One region of the Sediminicurvatus halobius genome, then DNA from elsewhere that is predicted to be linked to it. Evidence: predicted binding sites of a transcription regulator. Region 1 holds the regulator's gene; the other holds the start of a gene.

The links. The regulator sigma-54, encoded in region 1, starts transcription at its own class of promoters, with help from an activator protein. The targets are predictions, from matches to a motif close to TGGCANGNTNCNTGCTT.
Region 2: glnL (nitrogen regulation protein NR(II)) is a predicted target of sigma-54. The motif match lies at 7,353-7,369, and genes of this name have one in related genera.

The regions. Positions count from the first base shown of each region.
Region 1 covers NZ_CP086615.1:895,678-907,062, reverse strand. Annotated here, with positions in the region: gene LMH63_RS04145 (KpsF/GutQ family sugar-phosphate isomerase) at 1-640, shown strand, start outside; gene LMH63_RS04140 (KdsC family phosphatase) at 640-1,200, shown strand; gene lptC (LPS export ABC transporter periplasmic protein LptC) at 1,193-1,759, shown strand; gene lptA (lipopolysaccharide transport periplasmic protein LptA) at 1,743-2,261, shown strand; gene lptB (LPS export ABC transporter ATP-binding protein) at 2,258-2,998, shown strand; gene LMH63_RS04120 (RNA polymerase factor sigma-54) at 3,146-4,618, shown strand; gene hpf (ribosome hibernation-promoting factor, HPF/YfiA family) at 4,639-4,965, shown strand; gene ptsN (PTS IIA-like nitrogen regulatory protein PtsN) at 5,036-5,506, shown strand; gene LMH63_RS04105 (hypothetical protein) at 5,503-6,321, shown strand; gene rapZ (RNase adapter RapZ) at 6,325-7,182, shown strand; gene LMH63_RS04095 (PTS sugar transporter subunit IIA) at 7,179-7,598, shown strand; gene LMH63_RS04090 (HPr family phosphocarrier protein) at 7,588-7,875, shown strand; gene mgtE (magnesium transporter) at 8,273-9,631, shown strand; gene LMH63_RS04080 (PA4780 family RIO1-like protein kinase) at 9,647-10,513, opposite strand; gene LMH63_RS04075 (YajD family HNH nuclease) at 10,593-10,964, opposite strand; gene LMH63_RS04070 (hypothetical protein) at 11,068-11,256, opposite strand; gene LMH63_RS04065 (DEAD/DEAH box helicase) at 11,373-11,385, opposite strand, start outside.
Region 2 covers NZ_CP086615.1:7,274-18,658, forward strand. Annotated here, with positions in the region: gene LMH63_RS00025 (lysophospholipid acyltransferase family protein) at 1-235, opposite strand, end outside; gene gmhB (D-glycero-beta-D-manno-heptose 1,7-bisphosphate 7-phosphatase) at 225-791, opposite strand; gene glyS (glycine--tRNA ligase subunit beta) at 796-2,892, opposite strand; gene glyQ (glycine--tRNA ligase subunit alpha) at 2,889-3,785, opposite strand; gene LMH63_RS00045 (hypothetical protein) at 3,970-4,539, shown strand; gene glnA (glutamate--ammonia ligase) at 4,961-6,376, shown strand; gene LMH63_RS00055 (DUF4124 domain-containing protein) at 6,589-7,140, shown strand; gene glnL (nitrogen regulation protein NR(II)) at 7,385-8,449, shown strand; gene ntrC (nitrogen regulation protein NR(I)) at 8,436-9,833, shown strand; gene LMH63_RS00070 (heme biosynthesis protein HemY) at 9,857-11,086, opposite strand; gene LMH63_RS00075 (uroporphyrinogen-III C-methyltransferase) at 11,093-11,385, opposite strand, start outside.

The DNA.
Region 1 (11,385 bases):
CCTGATCAAACGTCTCGCCGTCCCGCTGGTGGCGCTGTCCGGCAACCCCGGCTCTACCCTGGCACGCGCAGCGACGGTGCACCTCGACGTCGGCGTCGCCGAGGAGGCCTGCCCGCTCGGACTCGCCCCCACCTCCAGCACCACGGCGACGCTGGCCATGGGCGACGCCCTCGCCATCGCCCTGCTCGACGCCCGCGGCTTCACCCGCGACGACTTCGCCCTCTCCCACCCGGGCGGGCGCCTCGGCCGGCGGCTGCTGCTGCGCATCGACGACCTCATGCACACCGGTGAGCGCCTGCCCCGGGTCGGCCCGGACACGCTGCTCGGCGAGGCCCTGGTGGAGATGAGCCGCAAGGGTCTGGGCATGACCGCGGTCGTGGACGACGACGACCGGGTGCTCGGCGTGTTCACCGACGGCGATCTGCGCCGGACGCTGGATCACGGCGTCGACGTCCACGGCACGCGGGTGCGCGAGGTGATGACCGCCGGTGGCCGCCAGATCCCACGCCAGAGCCTCGCCGCGGAGGCACTGGAGCTGATGGAGCGCCACCGCATCAACGCCCTGCTGGTCACCGACGACGAGCACCGGCTGATCGGCGCCCTGAACATGCACGACCTGCTGCGCGCGGGCGTCGTCTGATGACGGACGCCTTCCGCGACGCCTATTGCGACGAACCCCCTGCCCCGGTGGTCGCCCGCGCCGCGGGCATCCGCCTGCTGGCGCTGGACGTGGACGGCGTGCTCACCGACGGCAGCGTATTCACCGGTGCCGAGGGCGAGACGCTGAAGCGCTTCCATATCCACGACGGCAAGGGCATCGCCATGCTCCGGGCCGCCGGCGTCGGCGTCGCGGTGCTCACGGCCCGGCGTTCGCCGGCGGTACGCCGGCGTGCCGGGGAGCTCGGCATCGATCCGGTGTGCCAGGGGGTGCGCGACAAGGCCGCCACCCTGGCCGGGATCGCCGCCGACCGCGGTCTGGAGATGACGGCCTGCGCCTGGGTCGGGGATGACCTGGTCGACCTCGCCGCCGCGCGCCTCGCCGGTCTGGCGGTGGCGGTGGCGGACGCCCATCCGCGCCTCGCCCGCGCCTGCCACTGGCAGACCGCCCGCGCCGGTGGCAGGGGCGCCGTCCGCGAGGTCTGCGAGCTGATTCTCGCGGCCCAGGGTCGCCTGCAGCCGAGCCTGGACGCCCATGGCTGAACGCCGCTGGCTGTTCCCCACGGTCGCCACCGGGCTGCTGGCCGCCCTCGCCTGGTGGGGCCTCGCCGAGCGGGAGCCCGCCACCCTGCCCGACGAGGCGGCGGTGGAGGAGCCACGCGCCGCCTACTACGCACGGGACTTCGAGCTGCTGGTCACCAACGCGGCGGGCGCCCCGGACTACCGGATCCGTGCGCCGCAGGGCGCCTATTTCGATGAGGCGGACCGCTGGCGGTTCACCGAGCCACGCTGGCAGGTCTATGGTGACGAGGGCGTTGCCTGGCACGGCCGCGCCGAGCAGGGGCAGAGCTGGCAGGACGGCACCCGGGCAAGCCTGACCGGTGACGTGCGGCTGCGCCGGCCAGGCGCCGACGGCGGCAGCGTCCTGCGCACCGAGCATCTCGACCTGGAGCCGGCGCGGCGCTACGCGGAGACCGACCGCCCCGTCACCATCACCGGGCCCAACTACCGCGTGCAGGGGGTCGGCGCCCGCGCCTGGCTGGAGGAGGAACGCATGCAGCTGCTCTCGCAGGTGGAAGGACGCCATGACCCGGCTCCGTGAGCTAGGCGGGCTGGGCACGCTGGCACTCGCCCTGCTGCTGCTCCCCGCGACGCCGGCCACGGCCCAGGAGCAGGGTCCGGTGCGCCTAAGCGCCGACCGCGCCGAGGTGGACAACCGCAGCGGCACGAGCGTCTACCGCGGCGATGTCGTGCTCACCCGCGGCCCGGCCCGCATCACCGGCGAGGTCATGTGGGTCTACACCAACGAGCAGCGCGAGCTCGAGCGCGTCGAGGTCGAGGGCGAGCCGGCCACCTACCGCCAGCAGCCCGAGGGCGACGGCCAGCTGGTGGAGGCCGAGGCGCCGCGCATGGAGTACTACGCCAGCGGCCCCGAGCGCGTGCTTCTGCTGCAGGGCGGGCGCCTCTGGCAGGGCGAGAACCAGGTGCGCGGCGAGACCATCACCTACTTCGTCGCCGACGAGCGGGTGGAGGCGGAGCGCGGCGCCGATGGCGACGACCGCATCGAGGTGACGGTCTTCCCCGAGCGCGAGGAGGGCGGGTGAGCGCCACCGCGCCGAGCCGCCTGGAGGCCCGCGGCCTCAGCAAGCGCTTCCGCGGCCGGCGCGTGGTAGATGACGTCAGCCTCGATCTCGAGAGCGGCGAGATCGTCGGCCTGCTCGGCCCCAACGGCGCCGGCAAGACCACCAGCTTCTACATGATCGTGGGCCTGATCCCGCTGGACGCCGGCAGCATCCGCCTGGACGACCGCGACCTCACCACCGCCCCGATGCACCAGCGCGCCCGCCTCGGCATCGGCTATCTGCCCCAGGAGGCCTCGGTCTTCCGCAAGCTCTCGGTGGCGGACAACCTGCTCGCCATCCTGGAGACGCGCCCGGGGCTCGATGCCCGCGCGCGGCACCAGCGCATGGAGGCGCTGCTGGAGGAATTCCACGTCGCCCATCTGCGCGACCAGCAGGGCATCAGCCTCTCCGGGGGCGAGCGCCGGCGGGTGGAGATCGCCCGTGCCCTGGCCGCGGAGCCGCGGTTCATCCTGCTCGACGAGCCCTTTGCCGGCGTCGACCCGATCTCGGTGGGGGACATCAAGGCCATCGTGCGCCACCTCGCCGCCCGCGGCATCGGCGTGCTCATCACCGACCACAACGTGCGCGAGACGCTGGGGCTGGTGGATCGCGCCTGCATCCTCGCCGACGGCCGGGTCATCGTTGAAGGCGATGCCGACACGATCCTGACCGACCGCCAGGTGCGAGACGTCTACCTCGGCGAGGATTTCCGGCTGTGAGCGCCCGACCGGCGTTAGCAGGTTTCATGCCGACGGCGTTACCCTGCCGTTTCCGGACAGGGGGAATTGCACTACGATGAAGCACAGCAAAAGGGTGCCGGGGGGGCGCCCGACGCACTCCACTTCCCCGGGTGGCCACTGACGACGATGAAGCAGTCGCTACAGCTCCGACTCGGGCAACAGCTCACCATGACCCCGCAGCTGCAGCAGGCCATCCGGCTGCTGCAGCTGCCGACCCTCGAACTGCGCATGGAGATCCAGCAGGCGCTGGAGTCCAACCTGATGCTCGAGGCCGCGGAGGAAGCGGAGCTCGAGGCGGCCGCGGAGCGCGACGAGGACGGGGCCGAGGCGTCGGAGGCCGCACCGGACCGCACGGAACAGGATCTCGGCGGCGAGGAGCCGGATGCCGCGCGCCTCACCGAGGACCTCCCGGTGGACTCCAGCTGGGAGGACGTCTACGACGGCAGCACCACCTACAGCCACTCCGGTTCCGACGACGAGCGCGACCTCTTCGAGAACCAGTCCGGCGGCGAGGAATCCCTGCGCGACTACCTCATCTGGCAGCTGCAGATGGCTCCGATCTCGCCCCGGGACATGGCCATCGCCGAGGCCATCGTCGACGCCGTGCGCGACGACGGCTACCTCGGCGAGCCGCTGGAGGAGATCGGCGCCGGCCTGCCGCCGGAGCTGGAGGTGGAGCCGGACGACCTGCAGGCGGTGCTGGCCCGGGTGCAGCGGCTGGACCCGGTGGGTGTGGCGGCCCGGGACGTGCGCGAGGCGCTGCTGGTGCAGCTGGACCAGCTGGACCCGGCCACGCCCCATCTGGCGGCGGCCCGCGAGCTCGTGGACCAGCACCTGGAGCTGCTGGTCAGCCGCCAGTTCGCCCAGCTCAAGCGCCGCATGCGGCTCGACCTCGAGACCCTGCAGGCGGCCCTGGCGCTGGTGCAGACCCTGGACCCCCGCCCCGGCGCGCGCTTCAGCACCGAGCGCACCGAGTACGTGGTGCCGGACGTGTTCGTGCGCCGCGTCAACGGCGACTGGCAGGTGGAGGTGAACCCGGACGCCTGCCCGCGGCTGCGGGTGAACAGCTACTACGCCAGCCTGGTGCGCCGGGCCGACAACAGCCGCGACAACAGCCTCATGCGCCAGCACCTGCAGGAGGCGCGATGGCTGATCAAGAGCCTGCGATCGCGCAACGACACCCTGCTCAAGGTGGCGGAGTGCATCGTCGAGCGCCAGCGGGGCTTCCTCGAGCAGGGCGAGGAGGCGATGCAGCCGCTGGTGCTGCGCGAGGTGGCCGAAACCATCGAGATGCACGAGTCCACGGTCTCGCGCATCACCAACCAGAAGTACATGCACACCCCGCGCGGGACCTTCGAGTTCAAGTACTTCTTCTCCAGTCACGTGCAGACCGTGGACGGCGGCGAATGCTCCGCCACGGCGATTCGCGCGCGCATCCGGCGCCTGGTCGCCGACGAGGATCCGGCGAGCCCGCTGAGCGACTCGCGGCTCGCCGAGATCCTGCGCGAAGAGGGCATCAACGTGGCACGCAGGACGGTGGCCAAGTACCGAGAGGCCATGGCCATCGCCTCGTCCACCGAACGCAAGCGGCTGGCCTGAGCGCCAGGAAGGAGGGCCTTATGCAGATCGACGTCACCGGCCACCACGTGGAGATCACCGATGCGCTGCGCGACTATGTCCACGAGAAGTTCCAGCGCCTCGAGCGGCACTTCGACAACGTGGTGGACGTGCACGTGATCCTCACCGTGGAGAAGGTGGCCAAGAAGGCCGAGGCCACACTGGCGCTTAGCGGTGCCAAGCTGTTCGCCGACGCCCTCCAGGAGGACATGTACGCCGCCATCGACGCCCTGGTCGACAAGCTCGATCGCCAGGTGGTCAAGCACAAGGAGAAGCGCACCGACCACCATCGCAGCGAGGGCGCGGTGGGCCAGACACTGGAGCCGTGAGCGCGGGGCGGCCGCCGGGCACCCAAGCGCCCGGCGGCCGCCCCGCCATCATCCGCGACACGGGGTCGACATGAACATCGCCAACCTGCTGGCACCCGAGCGCACCCGCTGCGGGGCCACTGCCACCAGCAAGAAGCGCTGCCTGGAGCTGCTGAGCGAGCTGCTCACGGGCGACGACGCCGATCCGTCGACGCGCGCGGTCTTCGAGAGCCTGATCAGCCGCGAGCGCCTCGGCAGCACGGGGCTCGGCAAGGGCGTGGCGCTGCCCCATGCCCGCGCCCCGGGCATCGATCAGGCCACCGCCGCCCTGCTGCGGCTGGACAAGCCGGTGGACTTCGACGCCATCGACCGCCAGCCGGTGGATCTGCTGTTCGCCCTGCTGGTGCCCGAGCACTCCACCGACGAACACCTGCGCATCCTTGCCCGCCTTGCCGAGATGTTCAGCGACCCGGATCTCTGCGAGCGGTTGCGCACCTGCGGCTCGGAGACCGAGCTCTACGAGACGGTGCTTGCCTGGCAGGACAGCCGCAGCGGCTCATGATCGTGCACCTCGGCATTCCGGCGCTCGCCAGGGCGCTGGCGGGCAGGCACGCGGCCGGCGACGCCACCGCCGGGCTGCCCGTGGCCGTGGGCCGGTGGTTCGGCGACGGTGGCGACTGCCCCGTCCGGCGCCTGCCGGAGGCACCGGACCACCTCCGCCTGCCGCCACTCGCCGGCGGCGCCGCGCCGATCATCCACTCCCCGCTCGGCGATCAGGATCTCTCCCGCCGGCTGGATCGCTGGCTCGCGCGGCATGCCATCGTCACCCTGCCCGGCACCCTGGTGCAGATCGACGGCACCGGCGTGCTGATCCGGGGGGAGGCCGGCAGCGGCAAAAGCGAGACCGCGCTTGCCCTGCTGCAGGGCGGCCAGCGGCTGGTCGCCGACGACGCCGTGACCCTGCAGCCCCGGCCACAGGGCCGGCTGAAAGGCTGCTGCCCGCCCCTGCTCCGGGGCCGGCTCTGCGTGCGGGGCCTCGGACTGCTGGACGCCGAGGCCCAGTTCGGCCCGGCCGCCCGACTTCCCCACAGCGACATCGGGCTCGTGATCGACCTCACCGCCGCGGCCGCCGCCGGCGGGCTGGAGGGGGACTGGGCCCGCACGGGGCTGCTCGGGCGTAGCCTGCCGCGCCTGCGACTGGCACCGGGTCGCCCCCTCGCGAGCCTGGTGACCGCGGCCGTGCATGAGCTGCAGGCCCGCAACCGGCGCGGGAACACCGCCGAGGCCTTCGCTGCCGAACAGTTCACAGCGATCAGGCGGCGGTGCGTGCAGGCACCGCATCCGCTGGTCGCCGCCAGCGACAGGGTGACGGGCTGATCCATGCAGGAGCGGAGACTGGTCATCATCAGCGGGCTCTCGGGGTCCGGCAAGAGCGTCGCCCTCGCCACGCTGGAGGATGCGGGGTTCTACTGCATCGACAACCTTCCGGTGGCGCTGCTCGAGGCCTTCGGCGCACACATCACCGCCGACGGGCAGTCCGGGCGCTACGCCGTGGGTATCGACGCGCGCAACCGCCCGGAGGACCTGGCCCGCTTTCCCGAGATCCTCGCGACCCTGGAGGATCATGGCATCGCCTGCGAGATCGTCTTCCTGGATGCCGCTCACGACACCCTGCTGAAGCGCTTCAGCGAGACCCGCCGGCGGCATCCGCTGAGCGGCCCGGAGGTCCCCCTGGGGGAGGCGATCACCGGCGAGCGGGAGCTGCTCATGCCGCTGCTGGAGCGCGCCGATCTCACGCTCGACACCACCCATACCACGGTGCATCAGCTCCGGGACATCGTCCGCGACCGGCTGGCGCGGGCGCCGCACAGCCTGTCGCTGCTGCTGGAGTCCTTCGGCTACAAGCATGGGACGCCGCCGGACGCGGATTTCGTGTTCGACGCCCGCTGCCTGCCGAACCCCCACTGGCAGCCGGACCTGCGCCCTCTCACCGGGCGCGACCCGGCGGTCGCCGAGTATCTCGGCGCGAGCGAGCTGGTGGGCGACTACCTCGAGCACGTCGGCGCCTTCCTCTCCCACTGGCTGCCGGCCTTCCGCCGGGAGAACCGCAGCTATCTCACCATCGCCATCGGCTGTACCGGCGGCCAGCACCGCTCGGTGTACCTCGCCGAGCATCTGGCGCGCCGGTTCCGCGAGGAAGGCGTCGCCGTCACCGTCCGCCATCGGGAGCTGTCATGAGCGTCGGCGTGCTGCTCGTCACCCACAACCGGCTCGGCGAGGAGCTGCTGCGCACGGCGCGCACCATCCTCGGCGGCCACCCGCTCGCCACGGGCACGCTGGGGGTGCCCCAGGACAGCGACCCGTCGGCGGCGCTGCAGCGCGGCCTTACCCTCCTCGGCCAGCTCGACGACGGCGACGGCGCCCTGATCCTCACCGACGCCTTCGGCTCGACACCGAGCAACGTCGCCGTGCGCCTCGGCCAGCAGGCCGGCGCGCCGGTGATCTCCGGGGTCAACCTGCCCATGCTCCTGCGCGTGCTGAACTACCCGCAGCTGCCGCTGGAGGAGCTGCGCGCCAAGGCCCTCTCCGGCGGGCGCGACGGCATCCTGCTGGTGGAGCCTTCGCCGCTGCTCAGGCAGGACCATGGGGGCTGAATCCGCGCCCGTGCGACGGCGGCTCACCATCGTCAACCGCCTCGGTCTGCATGCCCGCGCCGCGGCGCGCTTCGTGGCCGTGGCCGCCGAGTACCAGGCCAGCGTGCATGTGGAGCTGGACGGCCGGCGGGTCAACGGCAAGAGCATCATGGGCCTGATGATGCTCGCCGCCGGCCGCGGTACCGAGCTGCTGGTGGAGGCCGAGGGCGAGGACGCACCCGAGGCCCTGGACGCCCTCGAGGCGCTCGTCGCCGATCGCTTCGGTGAGGACGTCTGACCGCTTTCGTTGCGACCGCCGGATTAAACACAACGACACAACGGGCACAACGGTTCACAACGCAGAGCAATCTGTTCGTTGTGCATCGTTGTGATCATTGTGTCGTTGTGTTGAATGCCTTGCGCCCGGAGATGACCGCAAAGCCGCCAAGGGCGCAAAGGAAGACGCCAAGAGGGTCGTTCCGGGGGGCGCTTGGCAGCGGCTGACCTCGCCGCCCGCTGGCAGACCATCCGCCATTCCCGCCTTCGCGTCCTTTGCGCCTTTGCGGTTCTGCCTTTAATCCTGCCGAGCTGGATGCCCGCGCCGCACTCGCCAAGGCGGCCGTGTGCCCGGACAATGGGGCACCGTTCATCCCCTGGCAGCGCAACCGCCCGGGGCGCAGAAGGAGTAGCACCCCATGGCCGAGGAAGCCGTCGAGGAGAAGCCGGCCAACCTGGTCGAGGCCGTCTCCGAGCTGCTGGAGAGCGGCACGGTGCAGCAGGCGCGGCGCATGCTGAACGCGCTGCATCCGGCCGAGATCGCCCATCTGCTCGAGTCCTTCCCCGCTGCCGAGCGCAAGCTGCTCTGGGAGCTGGTGGACGAGGAGAACGACGGCGAGGTGCTGCTGCACGTCAACGACGAGGTGCGCAGCGGCCTGATCGAGGAGATGGACGACGAGGAGCTGCTCGCCGCCACCTCCGGCATGGACATGGACGACCTCGCCGACTTCCTCCAGGACCTGCCGGCGACCCTGACCGGGGAAGTCCTGCGGTCCATGGACAAGCAGAACCGGCAGCGCCTCGAGTCCGTCCTGTCCTACCCGGAGGACAGTGCCGGCGGCCTGATGAACACCGACACGGTGACGGTGCGCCCGGACGTCAGCCTCGACGTGGTGCTGCGCTACCTGCGCATGCGCGGGGAGATGCCCGAGTTCACCGACAAGCTGTTCGTGGTCAGCCGCTTCGACCGCTTCCTCGGCGTGCTGCGGGTGAGCGACCTCCTCACCCGCGAGCCCGACCGCACCGTCGCCGAGATCCTGGACCGGGACTTCGAGCCCATTGCCGCCGACACGCCGGCGGTGGACGTCGCCAAGACCTTCGAGGACCGCGACCTGATCTCCGCCCCGGTGCTGGACGGGGAGGGGCGGCTGGTGGGCCGTATCACCATCGATGACGTGGTGGACGTGATCCGCGACGAGGCCGAGCGGTCGATCATGAACATGGCCGGTCTCGCCGAGGAGGAGGATCTGTTCGCGCCGGTGTGGTCGAGCGCACGCCGGCGGGCCCTGTGGCTCGGCATCAACCTGCTCACCGCCTTTCTCGCCGCCTACGTCATCGGGCTGTTCGAGGCCACGATCCAGCAGGTGGTGGCACTCGCCGTGCTCATGCCCATCGTCGCCAGCATGGGCGGCATTGCCGGCACCCAGACCCTCACCCTGGTGATCCGCGCCATCGCCCTCGGCCAGGTGGCCACGCGCAACGCGCGCGCACTGCTGCTCAAGGAACTGCGCGTCGGCGCGCTGAACGGTGTGCTCTGGGCACTGGTGGTGGGAGGCGTGGCCTCGCTCTGGTTCGGGCGCCCCGCCATCGGCGTCATCATCGCCACCGCCATGGTGATCAACCTGGCCTGTGCCGCGCTCTCCGGCGTGGTCGTCCCGCTCAGCATGAAACGCCTGGGCATCGACCCGGCGCTGGCCGGAGGCGTGGTGCTCACCACGGTGACCGACGTCGTGGGGTTCCTGGCCTTCCTCGGGCTCGCGACGCTCTTCCTGCTCTGAGGGATCGCCCCGGTATCAGCCGGTCTCCTCGTCCTCGTCGTCCTCGTCAAAGGCGCGATCGCCGAGCAGGGCCTCGGCCCGCGCTGCCTCGATCGCGCGCAGCACCGCGGCGACGTCGGGGGTATGCACCTCGGCCTCAAAACGGCCGGTGAGCTCGGTGTGCGGGGTCAGCCGGCCGGCCTCGTAGAGCGACCAGATCTCCCCTGCATAGTCGGTATCCGCCAGATCCGGCGTGAACTGGGCGAAATAGTCCGTGAGATGGTCGACGTCCCGCACCAGCAGCCGGCAGGCGTTGTTGTTGCCCGCGGCGTCCACCGCCTGGGGCAGGTCGATGATCACCGGTCCGGCGGCATCCACCAGCACGTTGTACTCGGAAAGGTCACCGTGGATGAGCCCGGCGCAGAGCATGCGCACCACCTCGTGCATCAGCGTCCGGTGCCACGCCAGGGCCTGATCGGCGCTCGGCAGGATGGTGTCGAGGCGCGGCGCCGCGGCGCCATCGGCATCTGTCACCAGCTCCATGAGCAGCACGCCGTCGACGAAGAGGTGGGGCCGCGGCACCCGCACGCCGGCGTCGGCCAGGCGGTACAGCGCCCCCACCTCGGCGCTCTGCCACTCCGCTTCCTCGGCCTCGCGGCCATAGCGCGTGCCCCGCGCCATGGCCCGGGCGCGCCGGGTGTTGCGCACCCGGCGCCCCTCGCCGTACTCGGCGCGCTGGCGGAAGCCGCGCTCCTGGGCCGCCTTGTAGACCTTGGCGCAGCACACCTCGCCGCCGGCGCGGACCACGTAGACGGCCGCCTCTTTGCCGCTCTTCAACGGCCGCACGACCTCGTCGACGAGGCCGTCCTCGATCAGGGGCTGGAGGCGTTTCGGTGTCTTCATTCGCTATCGCTGGTCGCGCGGCGAGCCTGTCGCCGCAATGCGGGTGGTGCCGGGGCTGTCGCCCGCGGGAGGCCGCCACTCAGGGCTTGCGCCCGAGGAGCTCCGCCAGCCCGGCCAGGCCCTTGTGGGTTCCGGTGGCAGAGCCCGTGCCGTCGGCATCCGTGCCGCGGGCCTCCACCGCACGGCGGTGCTCGTCGTCGTGGCAGTAGAGGCAGAGCAGCTCCCAGTTGCTGCCGTCCGGGGGATTGTGGTCGTGGTTGTGATCGCGGTGGTGCACCGTGAGCTCGTGCACGTTGGCACGGGTGAAGCTGCGACCGCAGCGGCCGCACACCCAGGGCAGCCGTTGCAGGGCCTGCTCCCGATAGCCCTGGGCGCGCTCGGTCCGGGCCCGCTGGGTCTGGGCGACCAGCGCATCCAGACGCGCACTGTCCGGCTGACGACGACGGGGCATAATGAACCCTCCGCAAGCGGCTCCGTAGGCAGTCTAACGCGCCTGCCGGTGCGCTGCGGAGCCCCAGGACCGATGCCGCCGGACGGCGCCCTGCCGGGACGGCTCAGTGGCCGGACGGCTCAACGGCTGGCGCCGTCGGGGCCGATTCCCCGGGGGCATCCCCGGCGGCCTGCTCGTCGCCCTCCTCCACGGTGCCCTTGCGGGCGAGGCGGCGCTGGGCCTTCTCGTCCTTCTTGCGCTGCTTGTCCAGCTCGCGCTGGCGCTTCTCGAAACGGAAATTCGTTTTGGCCATAGGGCTCTCGCCTCCCAATGCAGGGTCTGGCCCGGATATCCCAGCGAATCACGGCTGCGGGCGCGGATCTCCAGGGCTGGTCGAGCCGGCACAGCGCCGGCCCGACGCCATGAATCTCAGGCGCTGGCG
Region 2 (11,385 bases), 890 kb from region 1:
CCGCCGGCGTCTCGGGGATGTGCTCCAGACCCTCCACGCGGAAGCCGACGCCGCCAACCCGCTCCAGCCACCACCACATGAACGGACACCAGCGGCTGATCAGCCAGTAGCGCCGGCGATACGGCAGCGGCCAGCTCAGCAGCAGGCTGACCACACCCCAGACAAGGATGGACAGCATCATGCCGGTCTGGAACAGCAGGCCGCGGGCAAGGCTGCCCCTGGCGCTAGTCGCCATGATCGTGCTCCCGGGGTCGTTCCAGCAGGGCCGCGACGGCCATGCCGAGATCGTCGAAGGTGGCGACGGGCCACGGCCAGGCAGCCGCTGTCTCACGCCCATTGCCGGTGCGTACCAGTATCGGCTCCACCCCCGCCGCCTCGGCGGCCGCAACGTCGCGGGCGCTGTCACCGACGAACGCAGCCTGGTGCGGTGGCACGGCGAGAGTCTCGAGCGCCCGCAGCAACAGGCCCGGGCGGGGCTTGCGGCAATCGCAGCCCGCGTCGGGCCCGTGCGGGCAGACGAAGACACCGGCCAGGGCACCGCCGGCCTCGTCTATCGCGCCTTCCATCCGCTGATGGATGGCCGCAAGGTCGGCATGGCCGAACAGCCCGCGGGCGAGGCCGGACTGGTTGGTGCACACGGCCACCGGTATGTCTGCCTCGTGCAGGCGCGCGATGGCCGCAAGGCTGCCGGGAAGCGGCTGCCAGTCGGCCGCGCTGCGTATATGCTCCGGGCTGTCGGCATTGATCACGCCGTCCCGGTCCAGGAGCACCACCGCGGGGCGCCGGCGCACGGCCTCAGGCGTGCTCCGGCAGCCGGGAGACATCGGCGATGGCGAGAAACAGCCGCTCCAAGCGCTGCAGCAGGGCCAGCCGGTTGCGGCGGACGGCCGGATCCTCCGCCATGACCATGACGCCGTCGAAGAAGGCGTCCACCGGGTCGCGCAGCTCCGCCAGCCGGCGCAGCGCGGCACTGTAGTCACCGCCGGCGATGGCGGCCTCCACGCTGCCGGCCCGCTCCTCGATGGCCTCGTGCAGCGCCCGCTCCGGCGGTTCCCTGAGCGCTGCCGGGTCCACCGCACCGTCGGGGATCTCCCCTTCGGCCCTGCGCAGGATATTGCGGATGCGCTTGTTGGCTGCCGCCAGGCTCCCCGACTCCGGCAGCGACGCGAACTCGCGGCAGGCTCGCAGCCGCCGCTCGACGTCCAGCGGCACCACCTGCGGCGGCGCCAGCACCGAGCGAACGGCCTCGAAGAGCTCCACGGGGTAACCCTGCTCGTGGTAGAAGGCGCGCAGCCGCTCCAGGCAGAAAGTGACCAGCGGCGTGACCTGCGCGCCGGCGTCGACCCCGGCCGGCTGGCGCTCGGCGGCGGTAGCAAACAGCGCCCCGAGGTCGATCTCGTGGCCGCCCTCGATCAGCGTCCGCAGCAGCCCAAGGGCGGCGCGACGTAGCGCGAACGGATCCTTGGCGCCGCTCGGCGCCTTGCCGATGGCGAAGATCCCGGCCAGGGTATCCGCCCGCTCCGCCACCGCGAGCAGCTGCCCAAGCCGGCTCGGCGCGATGGCGTCACCGGAGAAACGCGGCTGGTATATCTCGTCCAGAGCCCGGGCCACCGGATCGGGCTCGCCATCGTGCTCGGCATAGTACCGGCCCATGACGCCCTGCAGCTCGGGGAACTCCCCCACCATCTCGGTGAGCAGATCGGCCCGGGCGAGCAGGCCGGCGCGCCGGGCCTGCTCCGGATCGGCACCGAAATCGCTGGCAAAGGCCGCGGCCAGCTCCGCCACGCGCGCACTCTTGTCGTAGAGGCTGCCAAGGCGCTTCTGGAACACCACCTCCCGCAGACCCTCGAGCCGGTCGGCCAGGGGACGGCGCCGGTCCTGATCCCAGAAAAACGCGGCGTCAGCGAGCCGCGGGCGGATGACGCGCTCGTTGCCGCGCACGATCTGCTGCGGATCGCGGCTGTCGATATTCGCGACCGCGATGAAGCGCGGCAGGAGCCGGCCCTCGGCGTCGCGCACCGGGAAGTAGCGCTGGTGCCCCTGCATGCTGGAGATGAGCGCCTCCGGCGGCACCCGCAGGAAGTCCTCGTCGAAGCTGCCGGAGAGCACGACGGGCCACTCCACCAGGGCCGTGACCTCGTCGAGCAGCGTCTCCTCCATCACCGCGTGCCCGCCGATGCGCTCGCCCTCGGCCCTGACCCCTTCAGCGATCAGCGCGCGGCGGGTGTCGAAGTCGGCAACGACGTGACCGGGGTCGCGCAGGGTCGCCTCGTAGGCCTCCGGGCGCGGGATCTCCAGGGGCTGCGGGTGATGGAAGCGGTGGCCGCGGCTACGCCGGCCGCTGTTGACTCCGAGCACCTCGGCCGGGACGACCTCGTCGCCCAGCAGCAGCACCAGCCAATGCACTGGGCGGACGAACTCCGCATCACGATCGCCCCAGCGCATGCGCTTCGGGATCGGCAGCCGGGCCAGCGCCTGTTCGATAATGCCGGGCAGCAGCGCCGCGGTGGGCTGGCCGGGCTCTACGCCGCGATGGACGAGCCAGGCCCCCTGCTCCGTCTCCAGCCGCTCCAGCGCCGGCACCGCAACGCCGCAGGAGCGGGCGAAGCCCTCGGCCGCACGGGTGGGCTGCCCGGCCTCGTCGAAGGCGACGTTCAGCGCCGGCCCGCGCCGCTCGAACGGCCGATCCGGCTGGCGCAGCGCGACGGCATCGAGCTGCAGCGCGAGCCGCCTGGGGGCGGCAAAGGCCCGCACGGCGCCGTGGCCGACCTCGGCCCGGGCCAGGCCCGCGGTCACCTCCGCCTGCAGTGCATCGCGCAGGGTGGTCAGCGCCCCCGGCGGCAGCTCCTCGGTACCGAGCTCGAACAGCAGTGCGGCCTGCCCCGCGCTCATGCCGCCCCCTGCTGCCGGGGGCAGAGCGGAAATCCAAGGGCCTCGCGGCTGTCGTAGTACGCCTGGGCGACGCCCCGGGCGAGGGTGCGCACGCGCAGGATGTAGCCCTGCCGCTCGGTCACGGAGATGGCGTGACGGGCGTCGAGGAGGTTGAACGTGTGGGAGGCCTTCAGCGCCTGCTCGTAGGCGGGCAGCGGCAGGCCCGCCTCCACCAGGCGCCGGGACTCGCGCTCGCAGGTATCGAACCAGCGGAACAGGCTGTCCACGTCCGCCTGCTCGAAGTTGTATCGCGACTGCTCGCGCTCGTTCTGCAGGTAGACGTCACCGTAGGTCACGGTCCCCGACGGGCCCCGGGCCCAGATCAGGTCGTAGACGCTCTCCACATCCTGCAGATACATGGCGATGCGCTCCAGGCCGTAGGTGATCTCGCCCATCACCGGTCGGCAGTCCAGCCCGCCCACCTGCTGGAAGTAGGTGAACTGGGTGATCTCCATGCCGTTCAGCCAGACCTCCCAGCCGAGCCCCCAGGCGCCGAGGGTGGGTGACTCCCAGTTGTCCTCCACGAAGCGGATGTCGTGCACCAGCGGGTCGATGCCGAGGGCCTCCAGGGAGCCGAGATACTGCTCCTGGAAGTCCGCCGGCGAGGGCTTCAGCACGACCTGGAACTGGTAGTAGTGCTGCAGCCGGTTGGGGTTCTCGCCGTAGCGACCGTCGGTGGGGCGCCGCGAGGGCTGAACGTAGGCCGCATGCCACGGCTCCGGGCCCACCGCCCGCAGGAAGGTCGCCGGATGGAAGGTGCCGGCGCCTACCTCCATGTCGAGCGGCTGCATGACGACGCAGCCGCGCTCCGCCCAGTAGCGCTGCAGGGCGAGAATGAGCTCCTGAAAGGTCATCGTCTCTCCGCTGGATCCCGGTTGGCGTGGAGCCTGCGTCCGCCCGGCGCGCCGCGCCCGGCGGGGGACCGCGCAGTATAGCCCGCCCCTGTCCGGCCATGTAAGGGAAGCGCGACGGGGTTCACTGTCCCCGCCCGGCTGGCCTATATAGAAGGGGAGGGTGACGGGTGCAAGGAGACCTTCAATGGCGCCACTGATACTCGAGCCGACGGCCATGGCGAGCTGGCATCGGCTGGTCACCGAGGCGGCCGCGCGGGCCGACGTTGAACTCGACGAGGAGCGCGAGAGCTACCTGGTGTTCCTGCTCATGCGCTACCTGCGCTGTCCCGAGCTGGTCCGCGCCGTGCTGGCGCTGGAGTTTCTCGAGACCCTGAACGAGCCCTCGTGGCGGCTGCGCGCACAGGGCCTGCAGACGGTCGGTGACCGCTGCCTGCTGCTCGCCGGCCTGTTCCCGGAGCAGGCCCGGCGGCGCCGGGTCGGCCCCGGGTACTTCGTCGACCTTGGCCGCAGCGCTTACGACGGGGCGGCCGAGCTCAATGCCGGCAGCGCCAGCGACCTGCTCGCCGCACTCGCCGCCGGCTTCGTCGCCCTGGCGGATACCCTGCAGGCTGCCCGAGAGGCCGACGAGAGCCATCTGGTGGACGCCCTGGAGGCGGCGGATCAGGCCATCGCCACCGGCAGCGGCGAGGCGCGGCGGCGCCTGCGGCGGGTGACCCGGGCGACGCTGGTTGCCGGCAGCGACCGCCGGCACTGACCGGCGGGCGTTACCAATCGTTTCGGACGTATCGTCAGGTCTCAGCGGGCCTGTCCGGGAGCGGTCGCCGACCGCAAAACGCCGCGCAGCGGCGTACGGTGCCGCGCCTCGCGCGCTCTCGCGCTCGCAGAACGCTCCGACCAGGGGCCCTGCCAGACAGGCCCGCAATGCCGGCGCCCCGGAGCGGGCTGGCGGCGACCTCGTGCATCGGTGCTACAGTCCCGGGGTCAGGCGCAGAGTGTCTGCCCTATTCTGGTGCAACTGCTCGCGTATTTGCACCAATTCAGGGCGCGCTCGCGACCGACTGGCGGTCGCGACGCACCACAATAGCCCGCCGATGCCCGATTCGCGCCTTCCTGGCATGGAATCTGCTTCTTACAGGGGCGCTTTTCCGAACCGCATTCTCACTGGAGGTCGACCGATGGCAAAGACAGCCGATGATGTTCTCAAGCTGATCGCAGACAACGACGTGAAGTTCGTTGATCTGCGATTCACGGATACCAAGGGCAAGCAGCAGCACGTCACCGTGCCCGCCCATTCGGTCGACGCGGACATGTTCGCCGACGGCAAGATGTTCGACGGCTCCTCGATCGCCGGCTGGAAGGGCATCAACGAGTCGGACATGATCCTCCTGCCCGACCCGGACAGCGCCGTGCTCGATCCCTTCTTCGATGATGCGACCGTGAACCTGGTCTGCGACATCATCGAGCCGAACACCATGCAGGGCTACGAGCGCGACCCGCGCTCCATCGCGCGCCGCGCCGAGGCCTACCTGCAGTCCACCGGCATCGGCGACGTGGCCTATTTCGGTCCGGAGAACGAGTTCTTCGTGTTCGACGACGTCCGCTGGGGCGCCGACATGAGCGGCAGCTTCTACAAGGTGGATGCCGAGGAGGCGGACTGGAACTCCGAGCGCGTCTATCCCGACGGCAACATGGGTCATCGTCCGGGTGTGAAGGGCGGCTACTTCCCGGTGCCGCCGGTGGACAGCCTCCACGACATGCGCTCGGCCATGTGTGAGGCCCTCACCGAGATGGGCCTGACGACCGAGGTGCACCATCACGAGGTCGCCACCGCCGGCCAGTGCGAGATCGGCGTCGCCTTCAACACCCTGGTGAAGAAGTGCGACGAGGTGCAGACGCTCAAGTACGTGGTGCACAACGTCGCTGCCGCCTTCGGCAAGACCGCCACCTTCATGCCGAAGCCCCTGGTCGGGGACAACGGCAGCGGCATGCACGTGCATCAGTCCATCGGCAAGACGGGCGACATGCTCTTCGCCGGTGACCAGTACGGCGGCCTCTCGGAGACGGCGCTGTTCTACATCGGCGGCATCATCAAGCACGCCCGTGCCATCAACGCCTTCGCCAATGCCTCCACCAACAGCTACAAGCGCCTGGTGCCGGGCTTCGAGGCGCCGGTGCTGCTGGCCTACTCGGCCCGCAACCGCTCGGCTTCCGTGCGCATTCCCTGGATCTCGAACCCGAAGGCGCGGCGCATCGAGATCCGCTTCCCGGACAGCACCGCGAACCCCTATCTCTGCTTCGCGGCCATGCTGATGGCGGGCCTGGACGGGATCCAGAACAAGATCCATCCGGGCGAGGCCATGGACAAGGACCTCTACGACCTGCCCCCCGAGGAGGAGGCCGAGATCCCGAAGGTGGCCTTCTCGCTGGAGGAGGCGCTGGATGCCCTGGACCAGGACCGCGAGTTCCTCAAGGCCGGCGGCGTCTTCAGCGACGACGCCATCGATGGCTACCTGGAGCTCAAGCGCGAGGAGGTCCAGCGCCTGCGCATGACCACTCACCCGGTGGAATTCGACCTCTACTACAGCGTCTGAGCGACCTCAGCTCTCTGCACTAAAGCCCCCGCCCTGCGGGGGCTTGCTGTTTCCGGCCCGGGGTGGACACCACCGCGCACGACCTACAGCCATGGCCTGGCGGCGGCCTCCCGCCGACGGCCGGATCGAACCCCTCCGCCAGCGGCATTGGCGGCTCCCGCGGCGGGCGCTACAGTGGCGCAAGCCGTCCGGAGGAGCCCGCCGTGAACGCGATGCGTGTCTGCCTGATGGGGATCGCCCTGGCCCTGAGTCCAGCGCCCGCGCTGGCGGACGTCTACCGCTGGGTGGACGAGGACGGCGTGGTGCATTTCAGCGACGAGCCCCGCGACGGGGCCGAGCGCATCGAGGTGCAGGAGCCCGCCACCGTCCGCCTCCCCCGGCCTCAGTCTTCCCGCGCCAGCGCCGCCAACGGCGGGCAGGAAGACGATGACCGCGACGAGGCCGCGGGCTACGAGCGCTTCGCCATCGCCAGCCCCACCGAGGAGCAGACCATCCAGAGCGCGCCAGGCGAGGTGCCGGTCTCGCTGTCGCTGGAGCCGGCCCTGCGTCAGGGGCACCGTATTCGCCTGCTCCTCGACGGCTCACCGGCGGACGTCTCGCCGTCACGAAGCCTGCAGGCCACCCTCGGCCCGCTGGACCGCGGGCCCCACACCCTCGCGGCCGAGGTCACGGATGCCAGCGGTCGTGTGCGCGCACGCACCGAAACGGTGACCTTCTACCTGCACCGGCCCTCCGTGAATCTGCCAAGCCGGCAGGGCAACTGAGACCAGCCAGAGGGTCTGCACTATTCTGGTGCATTAGGTCGGGCGCGCGCCCTATACTGGCGCCATCCCGACGGCGGCCCATCGCCGGTCTGACGACGGCATGGGCGGTGATGGGCCGAGGGCAACGCCGGCTCTCGCCCCCGGATCCGCGCCCGCGGCCGCGAATCGCTGAGCGATGCGGGCTGGCACCATCGCGCCAACGCCGTGCCCACTGGCGCGCTTCTTGCTGCTTTCCGGTGCAGACATGAACGCCAGAACCCGAGCCCCCAACGGCGACATCCTCGAGCACCTGACGCGGGCGGTGGTCCTGCTCGATGCAGGGCGCACGGTGCTGTTCCTCAACCCCGCCGCCGAGACGCTGCTCCATTTGAGTGCACGTCAGGCGACCGGGGCGGTGCTGCCGCGGCTGCTGCCGGGATTCGCCGCGCTGGAGCCGGCCATCGCCCAGGCGGTGGCCCGCGGGGCGAGCTATACCGAGCGCGAGGTGCGCCTGGCCGTGGCCAGTGAAAGGACGGTGACCGTGGACTGCGCCATCACCCCGCTGGCGGATGACCGCCTGCTGCTGGAGCTCGAGCAGCTGGACCGGCATCTGCGCATCTCCCGCGAGAACCGCCTCATCGCACAGAACCAGGCCATCCGCCAGCTCATCCGCGGCCTCGCCCACGAGATCAAGAACCCGCTGGGCGGGCTGCGCGGCGCCGCCCAGCTGCTCGAGAGCGAGCTCGGCGACGCCGAGCAGCGCGAGTACACGCAGATCATCATCAGCGAGGCCGACCGCCTGCGGGCGCTGGTGAACGGCCTGCTGGGGCCGGACGCCCGGCCGGAGAAGCGGCCGACGAACATCCACGAGGTGCTGGAGCGGGTGCGCCACCTCGCCGAGGCGGAGGCCCCGGCGGGGGTGGAGATTCAGCGCGACTACGACCCCAGCATCCCACCCCTGCCGGCGGCGCCGGACCAGCTCATCCAGGCGGTGCTCAACCTGGTGCGCAACGCCCTGCAGGCGGTGGGTGACGCCGGGCGCATCCGCCTGCAGACCCGTACCCAGCGGCGCTTCACCATCGGCGAGGTGCAGCATCGCCTGGTGGCGCGGATCGACGTCATCGACGACGGCCCGGGCATCGCCCCGGAGCTGCTGGACCGCATCTTCTACCCGATGGTGACGGGCCGCCCGGAGGGCAGCGGCATCGGCCTGCCCATCGCCCAGACCCTGGTCAACCAGCATGGCGGCCTGATCGAGTGCAGCAGCGAGCCGGGCTGCACGGTATTCACCGTCTGGCTGCCCATGGAGGACCCTGATGTCGGAGGCTGAACGCGTCTGGATCGTCGACGACGACCGCTCCATCCGCTGGGTGCTGAAGAAGGCGCTGGAGCGGGACGGCATGCATGCGGTGCCGTTCGAGACCGGCGACGAGGCGTTGACCGCGTTCGAGCGCGAGCGCCCGGACGTGCTCATCACCGACATCCGTATGCCCCGTCTGGACGGCCTCACGCTCATGCAGCGGCTGCACGAGCAGATGCCCGATCTGCCGGTGATCGTCATCACCGCCCACTCGGACCTGGATGCCGCGGTCTCCGCCTACGAGGGCGGTGCTTTCGAGTACCTGCCGAAGCCTTTCGACGTCGAGGAGGCGGTGGACCTGGTGCGGCGGGCCGCTGCCGCAGCCCGGGCCAGCGCGCCGCCGCGGGCGGACCGCGAGAACCTGCCGGAGATCATCGGCGAGGCGCCGGCGATGCAGGAGGTATTTCGTGCCATCGGCCGGCTGTCGCGCTCCAACATCACCGTGCTCATCAACGGCGAGTCCGGTACCGGCAAGGAGCTGGTGGCCCGGGCCCTGCACCGGCACAGCCCGCGCTCGGATCATCCGTTCATCGCCCTCAACATGGCGGCGATCCCGCGGGACCTGATGGAGTCCGAGCTCTTCGGCCACGAGAAAGGGGCCTTCACCGGCGCCCACCAGGTCCGGCGCGGGCGTTTCGAGCAGGCCGACGGCGGCACGCTGTTCCTGGACGAGATCGGGGACATGCCGGCGGAGCTGCAGACCCGCCTGCTGCGGGTGCTCGCGGACGGCGAGTTCTACCGCGTGGGCGCCCATACACCGATGCGGGTGGATGTGCGCATCATCGCCGCGACGCACCAGAACCTGGAACGCCTGGTGGAGGACGGCCGCTTCCGCGAGGACCTGTTCCACCGGCTCAACGTCATCCGCATTCACGTGCCGGCCCTGCGGGAGCGGGCGGCCGACGTGCCGGCGCTGGCGGATCATTTTCTGCGCCGGGCCGCGCGTGAGCTCAACGTCGAGCCGAAGAAGCTGACCCCGGCGGTTGAGCGCTACTTCCAGCAGCTGCCCTGGCAGGGCAACGTGCGCGAGCTGGAGAACACCTGCCGCTGGCTTACGGTGATGGCAAGCGGGCGTGAGGTGCAGATGGAGGATCTGCCTCCGGAGCTCGCCACGCCGAGCACGGGCGGCGAGGCCCCGGTGGACTGGGAAAGCGCACTCTCGCGCTGGGCCGATCAGCAGGCGGCGGACCTCAGCGCCGGCGCCCTGGGCGAGGCGCAGACCCGTCTCGAGCGCATCCTTATCGAGGCGGCCCTGCGCCGCACCGGCGGCCGGCGCCAGGACGCGGCGCGGCTGCTCGGCTGGGGGCGCAACACCCTGACGCGCAAGATCAAGGATCTGCGCATGGATCTCTAGCCCACCCTCGCGGGGTGCTGTCGTCAGGCCTGACTGAGGTCTGCCGGCAGCTCGATGGGCGGCAGGCTGTTGCGTCCGGGGTCGAGGCCGATGGCCCGGCGGTAGGCACGGCGCGCCCGTTCGGTCTCGCCGAGGCGCTCGTAGAGCTCGGCCAGCATGCGATGGACCTCCGCATGACCCGTGCGCGAGGCGGCCGCCTCGAGGTAGCTGCGCGCCCGGCCCCAGAGCTCGCAGCGGGCGGCCTGACGGGCGGCGGCGAAGAGCAGCGCCGGGTCCTCCGGATGCTGATTCAGCCAGCCCTCGATCTGCTCGAACGCCCGCTCCGGCGGGTCTACCGCGAGCTCGCCGTAGGCCGCCACCAGTCGCTCGTCCCAGCTCTCCCGCAGCCAGCCGCGCAGGAGCTGCTCGGCGGTGGCGTGGCAGTCGGCGCGCATCAGCGCCCGCGCATAGGCGGCGCGCAGGGCCGGATCGCGCTGGCGCGCGCGGGGCAGCTCGTCCCAGACCTGAGTGATCTCGTCCGCCCCCACTTCCGGGCCGAAGGACCGCAGGCGGCCCTCGAACTGCTCCTGCTCCAGGGTGTTCAGCTCGGCGTCGGGCAGGGCGCGCTGGCGGCGCAGCTCCGGCAGCAGCTCGCCGAGGCGCTGGTGATCCCGCACCGCCTGCAGGCAGCGGGCGAACAGCGCCAGCGCACGACGGTTGCCGGGGGCGCGTTCCCGGGCCCAGGCCAGCGTGGCCAGGGCCTGCTCCCACTGCTCGGCCTCCACCTGCAGCTGCGCCTGCAGCAGGCCCACGGCCAGGCGGGCACGGCTGTCGGCCTGGTCCGCCTCCGCCAGGTAGCGGTCGCGCAGGACCCAGTCGCCCTCGCGCTGGGCGGCAATGGCGGCCAGGAGGTAGTGAAACAGCGGCAGGTCCGAGTCCTGCGCCGCTGGCGCCAGGGTACGCTCGGCCTCCTTGTAGCGGCCCTCGGCGAGCTGCAGCAGGCCGCTGTTGAGGCGGCGGAGGGCGCGCTGGCTACGCCGCTCACGCCAGGCACGGCGCACCCCGCGCGGCGTGCGCCAGAGCCGGCGCACCAGGCCGACGGCGAGCGTCAGCGCGATCCAGGCCGCGACCACCGCACCCACGGCGACGAACAGGCTGGTCTGAATCGCCAGCTCGCCGATGCGCAGGATCAGGAAGCCGTCCTGGCCACGGAACCAGAGGGCGGCCGCGACACTGGCCAGGAGCAGGAGCAGGGCGAGAAAGAGCTTCCGCATCGTGCCCTACTCCCAGTTCCGCACCGGTGCCAGGGCATCGCGGACATCCGGGATGTCCGCCGTCACGTTGGCCTCGCGAAGCTCCGCGAGGCGCTCGCGCAGGGTGCCCACGGCCGGGTCCGCGGTGTCGAAATAGGCCTCGACCCAGCGGTCCACCCGCTCCAGCGCCGCCCGGTACGGCTCCGGATTGCCCCGCAGCGCCGCCAGACGGGCGGACTCGAGCTGCAGGCTCAGGTTCTGCTCCAGCAGGAAGCGGGTCTCCGGGCTCGGCAGCGGCTGCACCTGACGGTCCCGGCTGA